DNA from 3 places in the Janthinobacterium sp. GW821-FHT03A03 genome. Region 3 is predicted to be linked to each of the others. Evidence: predicted binding sites of a transcription regulator. Region 3 holds the regulator's gene; each other region holds the start of a gene.
What was found. The regulator sigma-54, encoded in region 3, starts transcription at its own class of promoters, with help from an activator protein. The targets are predictions, from matches to a motif close to TGGCANGNAANCTGCTTT.
Positions count from the first base shown of each region.

Region 1: a site for sigma-54 is predicted at 1,629-1,646, ahead of pedF (cytochrome c-550 PedF). Genes of this name have one in related genera too.
Region 2: a site for sigma-54 is predicted at 3,531-3,548, ahead of AC07VI_RS27690 (TorF family putative porin). Genes of this name have one in related genera too.

Region 1 is NZ_JBWKUZ010000036.1:2,478-8,531, reverse strand. It holds gene AC07VI_RS28980 (substrate-binding periplasmic protein) at 253-1,086, opposite strand; gene pedF (cytochrome c-550 PedF) at 1,112-1,597, opposite strand; gene rtcA (RNA 3'-terminal phosphate cyclase) at 1,724-2,743, opposite strand; gene AC07VI_RS28965 (RtcB family protein) at 2,760-3,995, opposite strand; gene AC07VI_RS28960 (vWA domain-containing protein) at 4,265-5,836, opposite strand; gene rtcR (RNA repair transcriptional activator RtcR) at 6,041-6,054, shown strand, end outside.
Region 2 is NZ_JBWKUZ010000029.1:803-6,856, reverse strand. It holds gene gshA (glutamate--cysteine ligase) at 1-578, opposite strand, end outside; gene AC07VI_RS27700 (ammonium transporter) at 783-2,318, opposite strand; gene AC07VI_RS27695 (P-II family nitrogen regulator) at 2,330-2,668, opposite strand; gene AC07VI_RS27690 (TorF family putative porin) at 2,680-3,450, opposite strand; gene AC07VI_RS27685 (accessory factor UbiK family protein) at 3,721-3,969, shown strand; gene AC07VI_RS27680 (YifB family Mg chelatase-like AAA ATPase) at 4,080-5,600, shown strand; gene AC07VI_RS27675 (hypothetical protein) at 5,656-6,054, shown strand, end outside.
Region 3 is NZ_JBWKUZ010000010.1:67,062-73,115, forward strand. It holds gene AC07VI_RS18585 (enoyl-CoA hydratase/isomerase family protein) at 1-453, opposite strand, end outside; gene hpf (ribosome hibernation-promoting factor, HPF/YfiA family) at 581-943, opposite strand; gene AC07VI_RS18595 (RNA polymerase factor sigma-54) at 1,013-2,491, opposite strand; gene lptB (LPS export ABC transporter ATP-binding protein) at 2,496-3,251, opposite strand; gene lptA (lipopolysaccharide transport periplasmic protein LptA) at 3,251-3,844, opposite strand; gene lptC (LPS export ABC transporter periplasmic protein LptC) at 3,870-4,481, opposite strand; gene AC07VI_RS18615 (KdsC family phosphatase) at 4,527-5,060, opposite strand; gene AC07VI_RS18620 (KpsF/GutQ family sugar-phosphate isomerase) at 5,060-6,054, opposite strand, start outside.

The DNA of each region.
Region 1 (6,054 bases), on a different contig from region 3:
AGAAAAAGTCCATGGCGGCGTTGCATTGCCTGGCCGTACTATTCGTACTGCCTGCGGCAATGCGCCTTGCCTTGAACATTTTTCAGGCGTTCTCATGATCTGAGAAAAAGTCCATGGCGGCGTTGCATTGCCTGGCCGTACTATTCGTACTGCCTGCGGCAATGCGCCTTGCCTTGAACTTTTTTCAGGCGTTCTCATGAAAAAGCCCGCGCCTCTTCCGATGTGCGGGCTTTTAAACGAAAGCAGGCTACTTCAGGGCCGCGCTTCCTTCACGCCATGCTTCTCAAAGATGGCTTTCAATTCACCGCTGGCCGCCATCTCGTTCATGGCCGCCTGCAGCAGCTTGCCCACGTCGAGCTGCTGGCGGCTGACGGCCAGGCCCACGGCCCAGCCGGCACGCGGCAAGCGGGCGAACGCCACTTCGCTCAGGGGGAAGGCGGGGTCGCTTTTCAGCACCGACTCGATTTCCGAGCGGTTCGCCAGTACGGCGTCGAGCTTGCCCGCCTGCAATTGCTGCAAGGCTTCGGTCGCCGTGTCGAAGATGCGCACGTCGTCGCGGTACTTGCCATTGTCCTCGCCCAGCATCAGCATGGCGGCGATCGACACTTTTTCGACGCCGATGCGCTTGCCGGCGAGGCTGGCGACCCCGTCGAATTGCGGCACGGCTTGCACGCTGCGGGCCAGGCGCACGGTTTCCACATAGTATGGGGCGAAGATCTCGACCTTGTCGTTGTCCGCCATCAATTTCTTGTCGACCGGCACGTGCAGCATCACGTCGGCGGGACCATAGCCGAGGTAATGTCCCTTCCACACCATATTGCGCAAGTCGTCGTTGAGGTTTTCGCCGGCGGGAAAGGGCAGCAAGCTCAGTTTCAAGCCCAGCTTTTTCGCCAGCGCTTCGGCAATGTCGATATCGATGCCCGTACCCTTGTCGGAAAACGGGGCGAACTCGTTATACACAGCCACTTTCAGGCTGCCCGACTGCTGCACTTTCTGCCAGTCGGCGCGCGCCGGCGCGGCCGCGCACAGCGCCAGGCAGGCGAGCGAGAGCATCGCGCGCGTGCCCCGGAGTTGAAATGAACGCATGGGACTCCTTCGTGATCAGTTCGGCCTAATTAGACTCGCGGCGGGTTTCCAGGTAGGTCTTGATGGCCCACATGGCTTCCTGGTTGAACACGCCCTCGAACGGCGGCATGTACACGGCGCCATTGCGTACTTTACCGTGACGTATGGTCGCCAGGAAATAATTGTCCGTTTCCTTGTAGCAAGCCTGTTTCTTTGTCTCATTCTTGATACCGAAACAGTCGCGATCGAGCTGGCGCAAGTCCGGCGCGATGCCGCCCGAGATGGCTTCGATGCCGTGGCAGCGGGCGCAGTTCTGATTGTAGGCCGAGGTGCCCACCGTCAGGGCCAGTTTGTTGCCCCGATATGGGTTTTGCTCGAGCCATTTGTCGCCCACCTTGGGTAAACCCGTGGTGTCGACGCCTTGCGGCGTGACATTGCCGTGCGCATAGGCTTGCGGCAAGGTCAGCAGGGAAGTGAGGGCAACAGCGCCGGCGGCGGCTACGCCGAGCAGGGTGCGGATGGAATAGGTCATGCTGGTCTCCTTGGTAGTGAATATCCAAAGAAGAGCAAATGCCATGCCATGCATGCGTACCCCTGATCCGGCCGCCCATGTATCAATTTGGAACAGCTGCAACAGGTATTTGTGTCACCGCGTACGTCAGGCGGCGGCCACCGTGCAGATACTGCCCCGCTCCTGCTGCTCGAAAGTAATACGCACGGGCAAGAAGCGGGAAATCACGTCCGCATTCGTCAACGCATGCTGCGACACCTTGCTGCAGCTGAAGGCGCCGCCGCCGGCCAGCGCCATGGGCAGCAGGAGCTGGTCGGCCAGGTGCTCGCCCACGGCCGCGTCCGTCTTGAGATAGGCGCGCACCTCGTTCAGCAGGCGCTTGGCCACGGATTCGGCCAGCAGGGACTTTTCGCCGAACGAGGTAAATACTTCCGTGACATATTCATGCTCCAATGTCAGCAGCAAGACGTTGCCCGGCCCCTGCTCCGCCGGCAGGCCGACGATGCGCAGCTGCTTGCCGCTCCAGCCCATGCCCTGGGCGACGCGCTCGAGCTCGCGCTGCGCCACGTTCACATGCACGCCCGCCACCACGCTTTCCGCATACCCGGCCTTCCGCTCGCCGCGCTGCAACAATGCGATGGGCAGCAAGCGCTGGCATGGTTGCACCGTGGCAATCACTTCGCCGCCGCCCGCGGGATGAAAGCCGTAGCGCTGCTGCGCGATATCGACGTCGGCGCCCATCTGTTCCAGGATGCGGCCATACGCGCGCTGCAAAAAATGCACGGGCGGCGCCATGGCATTGTGCGTGCCGCCGCTGATGCGCACGGTGGACGGGCCATCCGCATGCAGCAAGGCCGGCAGCAGGGTTTGCAGCACCAGGGTGCAACTGCCGGCGCTGCCGATGGCGAAGCGGTAATCGCCGCCGCGTATGGGGCCAGGCGCGAACTCCAGGCTCGATGCGCGCAGCGCCACTGGCGTCGTGCGCGCCCCGCAAATGGCGGCCGCCGCCTGCACGGCCAGCAGATGCTGGCGCAGCAAGCCGGGCTTTTCCCGCCCCGCGCGGATATTCGTCAGCCGGAATGACTGGCCCGTGATCATGGACAGGCTCAGCGCCGAGCGCAAAATCTGTCCGCCGCCTTCACCTTGCGCTCCATCAATTTCTATCATCTGTACTTTCTTTCTATTAACCTTTGACGCAAACGACCTGCTTCAGGATATGCACGACGTCGACCAGTTCGCGCTGCGCCAGCATCACCGCATCGATATCCTTGTAAGCCATCGGAATTTCATCGATCACGTTTGCATCCTTGCGGCATTCCACGCCCTCGGTGGCGCGGATCTGGTCGTCCAGGCTGAAGCGCCGCTTCGCTTCCGTGCGGCTCATCGTGCGGCCCGCGCCGTGGCTGCAGCTATGAAAACTGTCCGCATTGCCCTTGCCGCGCACGATAAAACTCTTCGCGCCCATGGAGCCGGGAATGATGCCCAATTCTCCGGCGCGGGCCGAGACAGCGCCCTTGCGCGTGACCAGCACGTCCTTGCCGAAGTGGTGCTCCTTCTGCACATAGTTATGGTGGCAGTTGACGGCCTCCACGTGCGTCTGGAACGGCTTATGGATGACCGTGCGCACGGCGGCGATCAGGTTTTGCATCATCACTTCGCGGTTGTTGCGCGCGAAACGCTGGGCCCAGCCCACGGCTTCCACGTAATCGTCGTAATGCTGCGTGCCTTCAGCCAGATAGGCCAGGTCCTGGTCGGGCAGGTTGATGAAGTGGGTGCGCATGTCCTGCTTGGCCAGTTCGATGAAATGCGTGCCGATGGCATTGCCCACGCCGCGTGAACCCGAATGCAGCATGAACCATACGCTGCCCTGCTCGTCGAGGCACACTTCGACGAAGTGGTTACCGCTGCCCAGGGTTCCCAGGTGACGATAGTTATTCGTGTTCTTCAGCTTGGGCGTTTTCAGGCAGATGGCGTCGAATTCATCCTTCAGCTGCAGCCACGCGGCGTCGACCACCGAGGGCGGCGTATGCCAGGAACCCTCGTCGCGGCCCCGGTGGCCCCGCGTCTTCGGCGACATCCCGTGCGGAATGGCGCGCTCGATGGCGCTGCGCAGCGGCCCCAGGTTATCGGGCAAATCGCTGGCCGTCAGCGTGGTCTTGGCCGCCATCATGCCGCAGCCGATATCGACGCCCACGGCTGCCGGAATCACGGCGCCCAGGGTGGGGATCACGCTGCCGATGGTCGATCCTTTACCCAGGTGAACGTCGGGCATGACGGCGATATGCTTGTAGATGAACGGCAGGGTCGCCGTGTTGCGCAATTGTTTTTTTGCCGCTTCTTCGACAGGCACGCCACGCGTCCACATTTTCACGGGACGGCTGCCTTCGGTATGCAGGACTTCGTATTCTTCGTTTTTCATCGCTATGCTCTTCTTCTATTGTATAGGGGGTGATGACAAGGATTGGTGAAACATTGCCGACGCATCGGCTCTAAATGTAGTTCCACCGGCATTCATCAGTACGACAACCCGACCAGGGAGACAGGATTTCTGCCAGGCTGACTGCACCTGGCAGGCCGGTTTGACGCGGCTGATCGATGTAATCCTGTCGGCATTCGGGGCACTGCGGCGCATGACCAGCCGGGACAGGACATCTTTATGTAGCCTTGTCCGCATTCATGCGCTTTGCTTCAACAACCTCGCGCCGCGATATCGATGGCGGCGATTTCCCCCACCCAGTGGGCTGGGTCCAGCTGGCCGGCGGCAAAGGCGGCGATGATCCTGAATACATCATCGGAAAAACCGCCGATATTCAAAATATCCCCGCGCTCCATCGCCTGCGTGGTGGCGTGCGGCGCAATATCGATGCAGACCAGCTTTGCCTGCGGATTGCGCTGCTTGAAGACATTCCACTGTCCCATGGTCGCCGTGGCGCCGCTGCGCTTCGCGTCGATCCACGATTCGTTATCGGACACATAGATCACCAGGTCGGCCAGCTCCTTCCTGCCGTTCATGCGCAGCAGGGGCGCGCTGCAATTGGTGCCGCCACCGCCGATGGCCGCCAGCCTGGCCGCGTTCTCCATCACGCTATCATCCGCGCCGAGCGCGCACTGCACCACGCTGTGCTCGAACGGCAGCACCATCGCGTCCGGATTCTTGCGCAGCATGGCCGCCGCCACCAGCGCCGCCACGTCGATGCAGCGCACGTTCGAGGTGGCGCTGCCGCGAAAACCGCTGACGGGTGACGCCATCGAGCCGGAAACGTCGGGACACACCACCACCTTGCCGGCGATCCGCGGCACGTTCGCCAGCGATATTTCCAGCGCCTGCTCCAGCGCCGCGTGCACGATGCGCGGTACCTTGTCGCCGGCGGCCAGGTACGCCGACATCAGCTGGTACGGAAACACGCGCGAGCTGGCGATCGCCGCGGGATCGCACAGCCTGGCGGCGATCAGTTCCGGCATGCCGGCGATGTCGTACACGCCATGGCGGGCGAAGGTGTTCAAGTTCATGCGCACCATCTGCCAGCCGCCCTGGCGGGCGATCTGCGCCCACGCCTGTGCGTTCAAGGGCAGCGCCGTCAGCATCTGAAACGGCACTGCCGGAATCGCTTGCGCTGGATCAAGCTTGTAAGCTTCGAACGCTGCCAGCGTCGGCGGCAGTGCGGCGGCATCGTAGGGCTTGCCGATCAGCCAGGCGAAAAACGCGGCCCGCCAGGCATCGCCGGGTTTCGGGTGCACCATCTTGACCACGTCGGCCAGCGATGGGCTATTGCCCACGGCGGCGGCCAGCAAGGCCTGTTCCGACGCGCCGTTCAGCCATGCCTGCACGAGCTTTTTCGGACGCGATCCCAGCGATTTGCGGCCGATGACGCCCGAACGCACGATTTGCACGAAATTGCGCAGCATCTTGCCATTGTTGATGACGCGTTGAAAAGCCGGCGCGAATTCCACGGCGCCCTGCCCCGCCAGCACGGCCACCAGCAAGGCCGGCATATCCTTCATATAGCCCCGTTCGCGGCAGTACACGGCCGTTTGCGCAATGAAGGCTGGCTCGACGGCCTGGCACAGCTCGATCACCTTTGCCAGCTGCGCGTCGGCGCTCGCATAAAACGTCGTGTTCAGGCAGCCCGTGGCCGCGTATTGTGCCAATTGATGGCGTGGCGTCAGCGCATACGCTGGCGCGCCTTCGGCATTGTGCGCCAGCGCCGCCGGCAAGGTTGCGCTCTGTTTCGCGCTGTGGAATAACTGGGCGTTGGCCATTTTTTTCCTCTTCTACTCTATGCGTTTATCTCGGTGTTATCCCTTCTATTGCAAGCGCTGTGCCAGCTTTCCGCAATTTCCCAGCAGTGCTTGTAAGTAATTGATTTTATTCATCAATATTTTCAACGTGCGCTTTCAGGCGAAAATGGGCAACATCGGATATTCAGATACAATTATCTTTTCAGATAAACTCCTATCCAATCTATGCAAGCAAAACG
Region 2 (6,054 bases), on a different contig from region 3:
TCATGAATATTTTGCAAGATATCGGGGATGCCGTCCGACAAGTCGTTATTCAGCAGAATCGTGCACGGGTCGAAATCCTTCAAGCCCAGCCGACGGCCATTGTTCAGGCGCACGAGGGGCTCGATGACGAGCATGTTGCCATCCGGCAACGCCAAGGGCGTCGGCTGGGTGATGTCGGGCGACCACGAACCGAAGCGCACGTGCAGCCCCGTCTGGCGGAAGATCTGCATCAGGCGCGCCACGTTCTGCAGGTACTGCGGCGTGGTGTTGTGCAATTCCGGCACGATCAGCAGGTTGCGGGCATCCGGGCAATACTTGTCGATGGCGGCCATGGCCGCCTGCACGGACAGGGGCAGCATTTCCGTGGCCAGGTTATGGAAACCGCCAGGGAACAGATTGGTATCGACAGGGGCCAGCTTGTAGCCGGCGTTGCGCAAGTCTACCGAGCAATAGAAGGGCGGCGTGTGCTCCTGCCACTCCATGCGAAACCAGCGCTCAATGGCCGGCGTCGCTGCCAGAATCTTTTTTTCGAGGTCGAGCAGCGGTCCGGTCAGGGCCGTGACGAGATGGGGAACCATAGTTACATCCTTAAATTATGTGCAGTATTCAAAAAAGCACACAGAACTGCCGACTATATTACCGTGTAAGTACCCCAAATCGGGGCAAAAGCCTTGTTTTAAAGACCTTTTCCATTCCCATAACGAAAAAAAGGCGCCTCAAGGAGGCGCCTTTTCCAGTCTGGCATGCCGCGCCGCAGCGCTGGCACACCAGATAATTATCATTTAGCCATGATAAGCTTGCTCGCCATGGCTGGTGATATCGAGACCTTCGCGCTCCTCTTCTTCCGGCACGCGCAAGCCGATGACGATGTCGACCAGCTTATAGGCGACGATGGAGACCAGGGCCGACCAGAGGATGGTCGTGCCGACTGCCTGCGCCTGCACCCACACCTGATGGCCGATCGAGTACGGGTCGGCCGACATCTTGTTGGTGACATAGTCGAAGATGCCCTGGCCGCCCAGTTGCGGTGCCGCAAACACGCCCGTCAGCAAGGCGCCCAGGATACCGCCCACGCCATGCACGCCGAAGACGTCGAGCGAATCGTCGGCGCCGATCAGGCGTTTCAGGCCGTTCACGCCCCACAGGCAGATGATACCGGCCAGCAAGCCCATTACCAGACCGCCCATCGGACCGACAAAGCCGGCCGCCGGGGTGATCGCCACCAGGCCGGCGACGGCGCCCGAGGCGCCGCCCAGCATCGAGGGCTTGCCCTTGGTGATCCATTCGCCAAATACCCACGACAGGGTGGCGGCGGCCGTTGCCAGCAAGGTGTTGACGAAAGCCAATGCCGCCACGTCGCCCGCTTCCAGCGAAGAGCCCGCATTGAAGCCGAACCAGCCCACCCACAGCAAGGAAGCGCCGATCATGGTCATCGTCAGCGAGTGCGGCGCCATCGATTCGCGGCCATAACCGACGCGTTTGCCGATCATGATGGCGCCCACCAGGCCGGCAACGGCGGCATTGATGTGCACCACGGTACCGCCGGCGAAGTCCAGCGCGCCTTTTTGCCAGATCCAGCCCGCCTTCAGGGCTTCGCTGGCCGAAGTGGCGGCATTGGTGATCAGGTCAGGACCGGTCCAGAACCACACCATGTGAGCGGCCGGCAGGTAGGCGAACGTGAACCACAGCACGACGAAGGCCAGCACGGCGGCAAACTTGGCGCGCTCGGCAAAGGCGCCGACGATCAGCGCGCAGGTGATGGCGGCAAACGTGCCCTGGAAAGCCACGAAGACGAACTCGGGAATGACGACGCCCTTGCTGAAGGTGGCGGCGGCGGCAAACGTGCCCTTGGCCGGATCCCAGATGCCGTTCAGGAACAGGCGGTCGAAGCCACCGAAGAAGGCATTTTTTTCCGTGAAGGCAATGGAATAGCCATAAATGCACCACAGCACGATCACCAGCGCGAATACCATGAACACTTGTATCAGCACCGACAGCATGTTCTTGGAACGCACCAGGCCGCCGTAAAACAGGGCCAGGCCAGGAATCGTCATCAGGATCACCAGCAAGGTGGAAATCATCATGAAACTGGTATCGCCCTTGTTGGCGACGGGGGCTGCTGCTGGCGCGGCAGCAGCCGGGGCCGGAGCGGCGGCAGCGGGCGCGGCGTCAGGCACCGGCGTGACGGCGGGGGCGGCAACGGCCGTAGTCGTGGCCGCCTCCGTCTTGGCGGGGGCATCGGCAAAGCTCGGCGTGACGAAGCCAAACGCACACAGACAGGCTATCCCGGCGAGCAATTTTGTTATATTTTTAGGCATCAATATTCCCCTTAGAGCGCTTCGTTGCCGGTTTCACCGGTACGGATGCGGATAACCTGTTCCAGGTTGTAGACGAAAATCTTGCCATCACCGATTTTGCCGGTACGCGCGGCACCTTCGATCGCTTCGATGGCCTGGTCGACAATGGCGTCATCGACGGCCGCTTCAATCTTGGTTTTTGGCAAGAAATCAACGACATACTCGGCGCCACGGTAGAGTTCCGTGTGACCTTTCTGGCGGCCGAAGCCTTTGACTTCGGTGACGGTTATGCCTTGCACATTGATAGCCGACAAGGCTTCGCGCACTTCGTCCAGTTTGAACGGTTTAATGATTGCAGTAATCATTTTCATGGCAGTCTCGCTTAAAAGGTTTTGGACACGGTCAGCACGAGACCGGATTTCGCCAGATTCTTGCCGTTGGGCGCCAACGACGTGATGTTGGCTTTCACGGCCGCCAGTGCAACGGTCACCACGCCAAAGTCCTTGGTCACGCCGATCTTGTAATCGTTGTAGCTGAGGGAATCGTTGTGCGCGACTTTCTGCCGGCCGGCATGCAGGTTCAGCGTGTAGCCATCATGCACGTCCACGTTGGCGCCCACGTCAAGGTAGCCGCTGTTCTTGCTGTCGGCGACACCAAACAGATTGGTGGTCGAGTGCGAATACTTGATATAGGCGGGGCCATAGCCGAGCTGGCCGTACAGCTCGAAGGTGTTGGCATTGGTGCTCAAGCCATTCGAGGGATAGAAATAGTACAGGCCGCCCACGTCATAGGTAAAATCCTTGCTGATCTCGCCCCGTTTGCCGCCGTAGATATCCCATTCCAGATTGGTATCGCCACCACCGTCCTTGATCCACTTGATGCTCGACAACCAGGTGCCCACATACAGCCCCGTCGGATTATGGGTATAGTCGGCACCGCCGCTGACGGCCGGGTTCAGACGGCTTTGCGAAATGCCACGGTAGCGGTAATCGCTGGTCAGCGCCACGTTGTAGCTCACCACATTGTCGGGCACGGCCTCGGCCGCAGCCGGTGCCGCCGCAGCCGCATCCTGGGCCATGGCGCTGCCGCTCAGGGCGGTCATGGCCAACGTCAATGCGGCTGCTAAAGTCATGTTCTTGGACAGATTCTTCATGGCGATTCCCTTTTATTGAACTTTTAAAGCGGTTGAGGTTTAAAATCTTGGCTGGAGATCACAAAGCGTTCATCACTTCTATAGCAGAATGCGTGCCAGCTATATTGCCACCTTGACAGGTGCATTTCCGTCCATACATACCCTGCACGCCGCTGGGCATGCGGGAATACGCTGTTGAGGCGTTGTGGATTTGCCTATTTTCGCACCAGATTAACACTGCTGTGCACCGCAATGGTGCGATGCACATGCCGCACCATAAAAGGACAGACCATGGACATGAATACCTTCTTTAACGACTTGCAAGGCAAGATCCACCAGGCCATCGAGAACTCGCCGGCCAAGGATATCGAGAAAAATGTCAAATCGATGATGACCCAGGGCTTCGCCCGCCTGGACCTGGTCACGCGCGAAGAATTCGATATCCAGGCACAAGTGCTGGCCAAGACCCGCGCCAAGCTCGATGCACTGGAATTGCGCCTGATCGAACTGGAAACTCGCCTGAACGACCCGAAGGCTTAATTCAGCGCAGGCAAGGCGCCGCAATCGGCAGCCTTGCTGGCACACATCAAGCTTCAGGCTGTTGCAAGGGCTAGACTGGTACTGCCCGCGTCCGCGGTGCAGGGGGTCTGATGAGTCTGGCAGTCCTGAAAAGCCGTGCCCTGGCCGGCATGGAGGCGCCCGAGGTGAATGTCGAAGTCCACCTTGCCAATGGCTTGCCTTCTTTTACCATCGTCGGCCTGCCCGATACGGAAGTGAAAGAATCGCGCGACCGCGTGCGGGCCGCGCTGCAAAACTGCGGCTTCGAAATGCCGGCGCGGCGCATCACGGCCAACCTGGCGCCCGCAGACTTGCCGAAGGAATCTGGACGCTTCGATCTGCCCATCGCACTGGGCATTCTGGCCGCCTCCGGCCAATTGCCGGGCGAACAATTACACCACTATGAATTTGCCGGCGAACTGTCGCTGTCGGGACAGCTGCGCCCCATTCGCGGTGCGCTGGCCATGACCTTTGCCATGCAACGCAGTAAAGCTGGCCTGCCGCGCGCCTTTATCCTGCCGCACGCAAATGCCGACGAGGCGGCCCTCGTCGGCAACGCCAGCATCTATCCCGCGCACACCTTGCTCGAGGTCTGCGCGCACTTTGCCGCGCCGGCCAGCCAGACCCCGCTGCAGCGCCACCAACCCATGCTGCCGGTGGCCACCTCTCCGTACCCTGACTTCGCCGACGTGCAAGGGCAGCAGCAGGCGCGGCGCGCACTGGAAGTGGCGGCCGCAGGCGGTCATAACGTCCTCATGGTGGGGCCGCCCGGTGCAGGCAAGACCATGCTGGCCAGCCGTTTTCCCGGCATCTTGCCGCCGATGAGCGACGAGGAAGCACTGGAATCGGCTGCCGTGCACTCGCTGGGCGGACACTTCAGGGTGGAACAGTGGAAGCGGCGTCCCTATCGCGCCCCGCATCAGACGGCGTCGGGCGTGGCGCTGGTGGGCGGCGGCAATGTCCCGCGGCCCGGTGAAATCTCGCTGGCCCACTGCGGCGTCCTGTTTCTCGACGAAATCGCCGAATTTGACCGCAAGGTGCTCGATGTCTTGCGCCAGCCCCTGGAGTCGGGCCTTATCAATATTTCACGGGCGGCCCGCCAGGCTGAATTCCCCGCGCGCTTTCAACTGATCGCGGCCATGAATCCCTGCCCTTGCGGCTATCTGGGCCACGCTTCAGGCCGCTGCCGCTGCACCGCCGACGCCGTGTTGCGCTATCACAGCCGCTTATCCGGGCCGCTGCTTGACCGCATCGACTTGCAAATCGAAGTAGCCGCCCTGCCGCCAGCCTTGCTGGGCCGGCAAGCGGCAAGCGCCGAATGCACGCAGCGCATCGCCGGGCGGGTAGCGGCCGCCTTTGCCTTGCAGTTGGCGCGCCAGGGAAAATCGAACCAGCGCCTGAGTAACACGGAAATTACGCAATATTGCCAATTGGAAACGCATGGCGAACGGCTATTGCACAGTGCCATGCTGCGCCTGCATTGGTCGGCGCGCACGTATCACCGCGTGCTGCGCGTGGCTCGCAGCATCGCCGACCTGGCAGGCAGCAGCACGATCGCGCATCCGCATATTGCCGAAGCGATCCAGTACCGGCGCGTGCTGCGTGAAATATAGGAGCGCGCACACGCGCACGATTGCGCACGACGGGCGACGCTGCTACCATCGTCTGATGAAAAAAACATCACTTGCCTGCATTCTGGCGACGCTCGCCACTGCCAGCGTCCTGTCCGCCTGCAGCCCGAAATTCGACTGGCGCGACTATCGCAGCCCCGACGCCCGGTTCACGGCCTTGTTTCCCAGCAAACCGGCCGTGCTGACGCGCGAAATTGACCTTGATGGCAAGAAAGTCAGCCTGACCATGACGGCCAGCGAAATCGACGGCAATACCTTCGCCATCGGCAACGCTGTTCTCGACAGCTCAGAACAGGCGCAAGCGGCCCTGCCCGTCATGAAAACGGCACTATTGAAAAATATCAATGGCGTCGTGCGCAGCGAAAAGCTGGCGTCGGCAGCCAGCAGCACGGCGGCCGGCAGCCACCAACGCAGCTCACTGGCTATCGAGGCGACG
Region 3 (6,054 bases):
ATCGGGGAACAGGCCGATATTGACTTCCGGCATGGCCATGCGCGTGCGTCCCGTGACGATGCGCAACTGGTTGCCGGGCCCCGCTTGCGCCACGCCCATGCCGCCGCCCATCACGACGCCATCCATCACGGCAATATACGGTTTCGGATAGAAGTGTATGACATGATTTAAAGCATATTCTTCTGTAAAGAAATCTTCCAGCTGGGCGCTGCCGCCCTGCGGCGTGGCCAGGCCCGCATCGTAAAAGAAACGGATATCGCCGCCGGCGCACAGGGCTTTTTCGCTGCTGGAGCGGATGACGACGGCGTCCACCTGCGGGTCGTCGCGCCAGGCCAGCAGGGCCGCGCTCAGGGCCCGCACCATCTCCAGCGACAGGGAATTCAAGGCTTTCGGGCGGTCGAGCACGATGTGGCCCGTGCGGTTGCGGATGGAGGCGTGGACGAAATCGCTCATGGCAGGATGGAAAGAAGTGAGGATGGCGCATTCTAGCGCTTTCACCACGGACATTGCGTTTCGCAGGACGCAAAAAAGGGCGCAATGTGCGCCCTTAGTTGATCACAACTGGGGGAAACCGGTGGCCTTAGACGGCGACGACGGCGTCTTCCTCTGAGTTGTCTGGCAGATGCTTGATCGCCTCTTTACCGTGCCCTTGCACTTTGGTTTTGTATTTCATCACTTGCCGATCGAGCTTGTCGATCAGGGTATCGATCGCGGCATACAGGTCATGCGCCAGGCTTTCCACATAGACAGTTTTACCGCTGAGACGCAGGTTGACTTCGGCCTTTTGACGTTTTTCTTTCTCTTTGAGGTTATCCACGGTCAGAATCACGGCGATATCGATGACTTGATCGAAATGACGTTTCACGCGCTCCAGCTTCGCTTGTACGTATTCACGGATGGCTGGTGTCACTTCAAGATGATGTCCGCTGATGGTGAGATTCATACACACTCCTAAAGATGATCGGGTTCGTGCGGTCCATCCTATCCGGCCCGCAGAGGAACCGAAAAAAACTTACAAACACTTACGCAGGCTCACTGGCGGAATTTTCAACGCTTCCCGGTACTTGGCAACAGTACGTCGCGCAATCACCATGCCTTGTTCCCCCAGCATGTCCGCAATCTTACTGTCGGATAAAGGATTTTTAGGGTCTTCTGCTCCTGTCAGTTGCACGATCAATGCCCGTATCGCCGTCGATGACGCTTCGCCCCCCGCTTCGGTGGCGACGTGGCTACCAAAGAAATATTTCAACTCAAACATGCCATGCGGGGTCAGCATGTACTTTTGGGTTGTTACCCGCGAGATAGTACTCTCGTGTAATCCCAGTGTATCAGCTATTTCACGGAGCACAAGGGGCCGCATGGCAACGGCCCCATGCGAGAAAAAGTTCTTTTGTCTTTCTACTATCGCCTGCGCCACGCGCAAGATCGTATCGAAGCGCTGGCGCATGTTCTTGATCAGCCACTTGGCTTCCTGCAACTGTGCGCCCATGGCACCTTCGCCCTTGCCCTGCTTCAACAAATTGGCGTACATGGCGTTCACGCGCAGGCGCGGCATGACGTCATTGTTCAGGCTCACCTGCCAGCCATTGCGCGCGCGCTTGACGACCACGTCGGGCACCACGTAGTCGGACACGTCGGAGGCGAACACGGCGCCCGGATGCGGGTTGCACAGCCGGATCACCGTCTGCGCCTCGCGCAAGTCTTCATCGTCGCAATCGAGGGCTTTTTTCAGCTTGTTGAAATCGCGCTGGGCAAACCAGGCCAGGTGCTTTTCCACGATGACGAGGGCCATGCGCCGCGTCACCAGGGCGATGTGCGGCAAGCGCCTGATTTGCAGGGCCAGGCATTCGGACGCATTGCGCGCGCCCACGCCGGGCGGGTCGAAACTTTGCAGCAGCGCCAGCGCCGTGCGCAGTTCGTCGGCGTCGATTTCCAGCTCTTCCGGCAGGCGCGCCAGGATGTCGTCGAGCGATTCCTCCAGGTAGCCATTGTCGTCGAGGGCATCGATGATCAGCTCGACCAGCGCGCGGTCGCGCAATTCGAGCACCGTCACGCGCATCTGCTCCATCAGGTGCTCGCGCAAGGTGCAGTGGTGGGCTTCGAGTTGTGGACGGGAATCTTCGTCGTCGGGCGCCTTGCCCCGGCTCGCCTCGCTCCAGTCGCTGTCGCCGCCGTCCGCGGCGGCCGGGCCCTCGCCCGCCTCGCCGTCAAAGCCGTCCGTTTCGGCCGGCGCGGCGGGCGCTTCCTGGCCTGGCGGCTGGGGCGGCGCTTCGGCCGGCGCGGCCGTGGAACTCAAGGCCCCGTCGGACAACAGGCGCAGCGACCGGTCGAGCGGGTCGTCGAGGCGCTCGAGCAGGGGATTGTCTGTCAGCAACTGCTCCAGTTCCTGGTGCAGTTCCAGGGTAGACAATTGCAGCAGGCGTATCGATTGCTGCAACTGCGGCGTCAGTGCCAGGTGCTGCGAGGTGCGCAGCTGCAATGATTGTTTCATTGGCTCACATGCGGAAGTGTTCGCCCAGATAGACCCGGCGTACCGACTCGTTCGCGATGATGTCATCGGGGCGTCCCGACGCCAGCACCGAGCCCTGGTTGATGATGTAGGCACGGTCGCAAATACCCAGCGTCTCGCGTACATTATGATCGGTGATGAGCACGCCGATATTGCGCTCCTTCAAGAAACGCACGATGCGCTGGATCTCGATCACGGCGATGGGATCGACGCCGGCGAACGGCTCGTCGAGCAGCACGAAGCGCGGGTCGGTGGCCAGCGCGCGGGCGATTTCCACGCGGCGGCGCTCGCCGCCCGACAGGGACAGGGCCTGGTTCTCGCGCAGCTTTTCAATCTGCAGGTCGGCCAGCAATTTATCCAGGCGCTCCTCGATCTCGGCCTTCTTCAGCGGGCGCCCGTCGACGGTCTGGATTTCCAGCACGGCGCGGATATTGTCTTCCACCGTCAGCTTGCGGAAGACGGACGCTTCCTGCGGCAGGTAGGACAGGCCCATCTGCGCGCGGCGGTGGATGGGCAGGCTGGAAATATCCACGCCGCTGATATCGATGCTGCCGCCATCGGACGGCACCAGGCCGACGATCATGTAGAACGAGGTGGTCTTGCCGGCGCCGTTCGGGCCCAGCAGTCCCACTACTTCGCCGCATTCGACTTGCAGCGAGACATCATGCACGACTTGCCGCTTGCCATAGGTTTTCTGCAGCCCGCGAACGATCAGGGTGCTGCCGCAACGTGTATTTTCCATTATTTCTTTCCTGGCGCGGGTGTCGCCGGCGCCTTCTCCGCCGCAGGAGCCTTGTTCTTCGGCTGGATCACCATGCGCACGCTGCCGCCATCGGGGGTGCTCGTGCCGCTGTTGGAATTTTCCATCGCAAATTCTTCCTTGCGGCTGTCATACGAAATGTAGGCGCCATTGGCCACGTCGGTCACTTTCGTGCCTTCCAGGCGCGTCACCTTGGCCTTGGAAAACAGTTTCACGACTTCCGTCTTGTTGTCATATTCCACGCGCTCCGCTTCGCCTTCCACCCACAGGTCGCCCGCGCCATCGCGCTTCTGGCGGAACGTGGCCAGCTTGCCGGGGTCGGCCCAGAAAGTGATGAACTGGTAGCCTTGCGGGTCTTCCGTGATCAGCGCGCGGCCCGCCTTCATGGTCAGGGTGCCCTTGACCAGCACCACGTCGCCCGTCAGGGTGCGCACCTGCTTGATGTCATCAACGTGGCCGCTGCGCGCCGTGATCACGGCTTCCTTCTCGGAATCGGCCTTCTCGGCATGCGCCGCGCCCATCACGCCCAGCGAGCAAACGGTCGAGAATAGAGTCAGCAGCAAGATGTTCTTCATAGTATGGTTTCCTTGTTTCATTCTGTCATTTTGCCGTCGCGGCCGGGCGCGGTTTCGGCGGGAGGACCATGCGCAGCGCCTGATGCACTTCCACCACGCCGGTGGCGTTGTTGGCTTTCATGCCCACGCCGTTGATGCGCGAAGCGCCCGTCAGGATGTCGACAGGCATGTCCGTTTCCATTCTTTCCTCATCCGGAAACACCGTCAGCGCTTCCGTCTTCAAGGTCAGGTTCTGCGCCTTCGGGCTGGCGATGCGGTCGATCACGACATTGCGGTGCAGTTGCAGCCGGGTATTATCCTGATCGATATGCGCCAGTTCCGCATTCATGTTCATCGGCGGCATGTCGGGCGTCAGCTTGCGCACGAAAGGCTGGTCGATATCGGACGAATCGTCGGCCGGGTAATGCGTAAGCTTGGTGCCGGACACGATGTAGCTGGGTTTGCCCGTCAAATCCATGCGCACCAGGCTGAAATTGGTGATGAAATAGTCCGGTTCATTCAAATGCTTGCTGGCGGTAATGTCCTGGGCATTCTTGTTCATCACTTCGAGCAGCCAGAAGCTGCCCAGCGCGACGATGACCGCCCCCAGCACGGTAAAACTCATGCGCCAGCGATGGGCGCCTCCTGGCTTACGCATATTGCTTCACTCTTTCAAATGTCACTGGCGGCGAGGCACGGCACCTCACTCCAGGAACGGCGCCATGACGCGCGCATAGTTGTCCTGCGCGCGCAACAGGAATTCGCAGATCTCGCGCACCGCGCCGCGGCCGCCGCCGGCCTGCGTCACATGGTGCGCCAGGCCCAGCGCTTCCGGGCGTGCGCCCGGCACGCTGACGGCAAAGCCCACGCGGCGCAGCAGGGGAGCGTCGATGACGTCGTCGCCGATGTAGCCGCATTGCTCTTCCGTCAAGCCCGTCAGCGCCAGCAACTCGCGGAACGGCGTCAGTTTATCGTGGCCGCCCTGGTGCACATGGGTAATACCCAGGTCCTGCGCGCGGCGCGCCGTGATGGCCGAGCGGCGCGCGCTGATGATGGCCGTCTGCACGCCCGATTCCTGCAGCAGCTTGATGCCCAGGCCATCATACACATTAAACGTTTTCATCATTTCGCCATCGGGGCCGAAATGCAGGCTGCCGTCGGTCAGCACGCCGTCGACATCAAAGATCATCAGTTTGACCTTGGCCGCCCGCGCCAGGTTGTCCGCCACGCTGTCCATCAGATCACCTTCGCTTGCGTCAGATCATGGATATGCAGCGCGCCGACCAGCTTGCCGTCGGCGTCCACCACCAGCATCTGGTTGATGCGGAACTGCTCCATCACGGCCACGGCATCGACGGCCAGGCGCTCGGGCGCGATGCTGCGCGGCTGCGCATGCATGACGTCGCGGATCGCCACTTGCGTGAAATCCTGCACGCGCTCGAACATGCGGCGCAAATCGCCATCGGTAAACACGCCCACGGGGCGGTTGTCCGCATCGACGACGGCCGTCATGCCCATGCCCTTCTTCGTCATTTCCTCCAATGCCTGCAGCAAGGAAGCGTCCACGGGCACCTTGGGCACCCGTTCGCCGCTGCGCATGACGTCATGCACATGGGTCAGCAGGCGGCGGCCCAGGGCGCCGCCCGGGTGCGAGCGGGCAAAATCTTCTTCCTTGAAGCCGCGCAAGTCGAGCAAGGCCACGGCCAGGGCGTCGCCCAGGGCCAGGGTGACGGTGGTGCTGGCCGTCGGGGCCAGATTCAGCGGACAGGCTTCTTTCTCGACGGAAATATCCAGGTGCACGTCGGCCAGCTGGGCCAGGCTGGAGTTCGGCTTGCCCGTCATGGAGATCAGCACGCCGCCCATGCGCTTGACGACAGGCATGATGGCCATCAGTTCGGACGACTCGCCCGAGTACGAAATAGCAATAAAAGCATCGTCCGAGGTGACCATGCCCAGGTCGCCATGGGCCGCTTCGGCCGGATGCACGAACATGGCCGGCGTGCCGGTGGAAGCGAGGGTGGCGGCAATCTTGCGCGCGATATGGCCGGACTTGCCGATGCCGGAGACGACGACACGTCCCTTGCACTGCAGCAACAGGGCCACGGCGCGGCCGACACTGTCGTCCGTGGCCAGGCGCGCATGCAGGGCGTTGATGGCGTCGGACTCGATCTGCAGGGTGGTGCGGGCCAGCGCGACAGCGCGCTCGGTGGTCGCTTGCATGTCAATTCGAT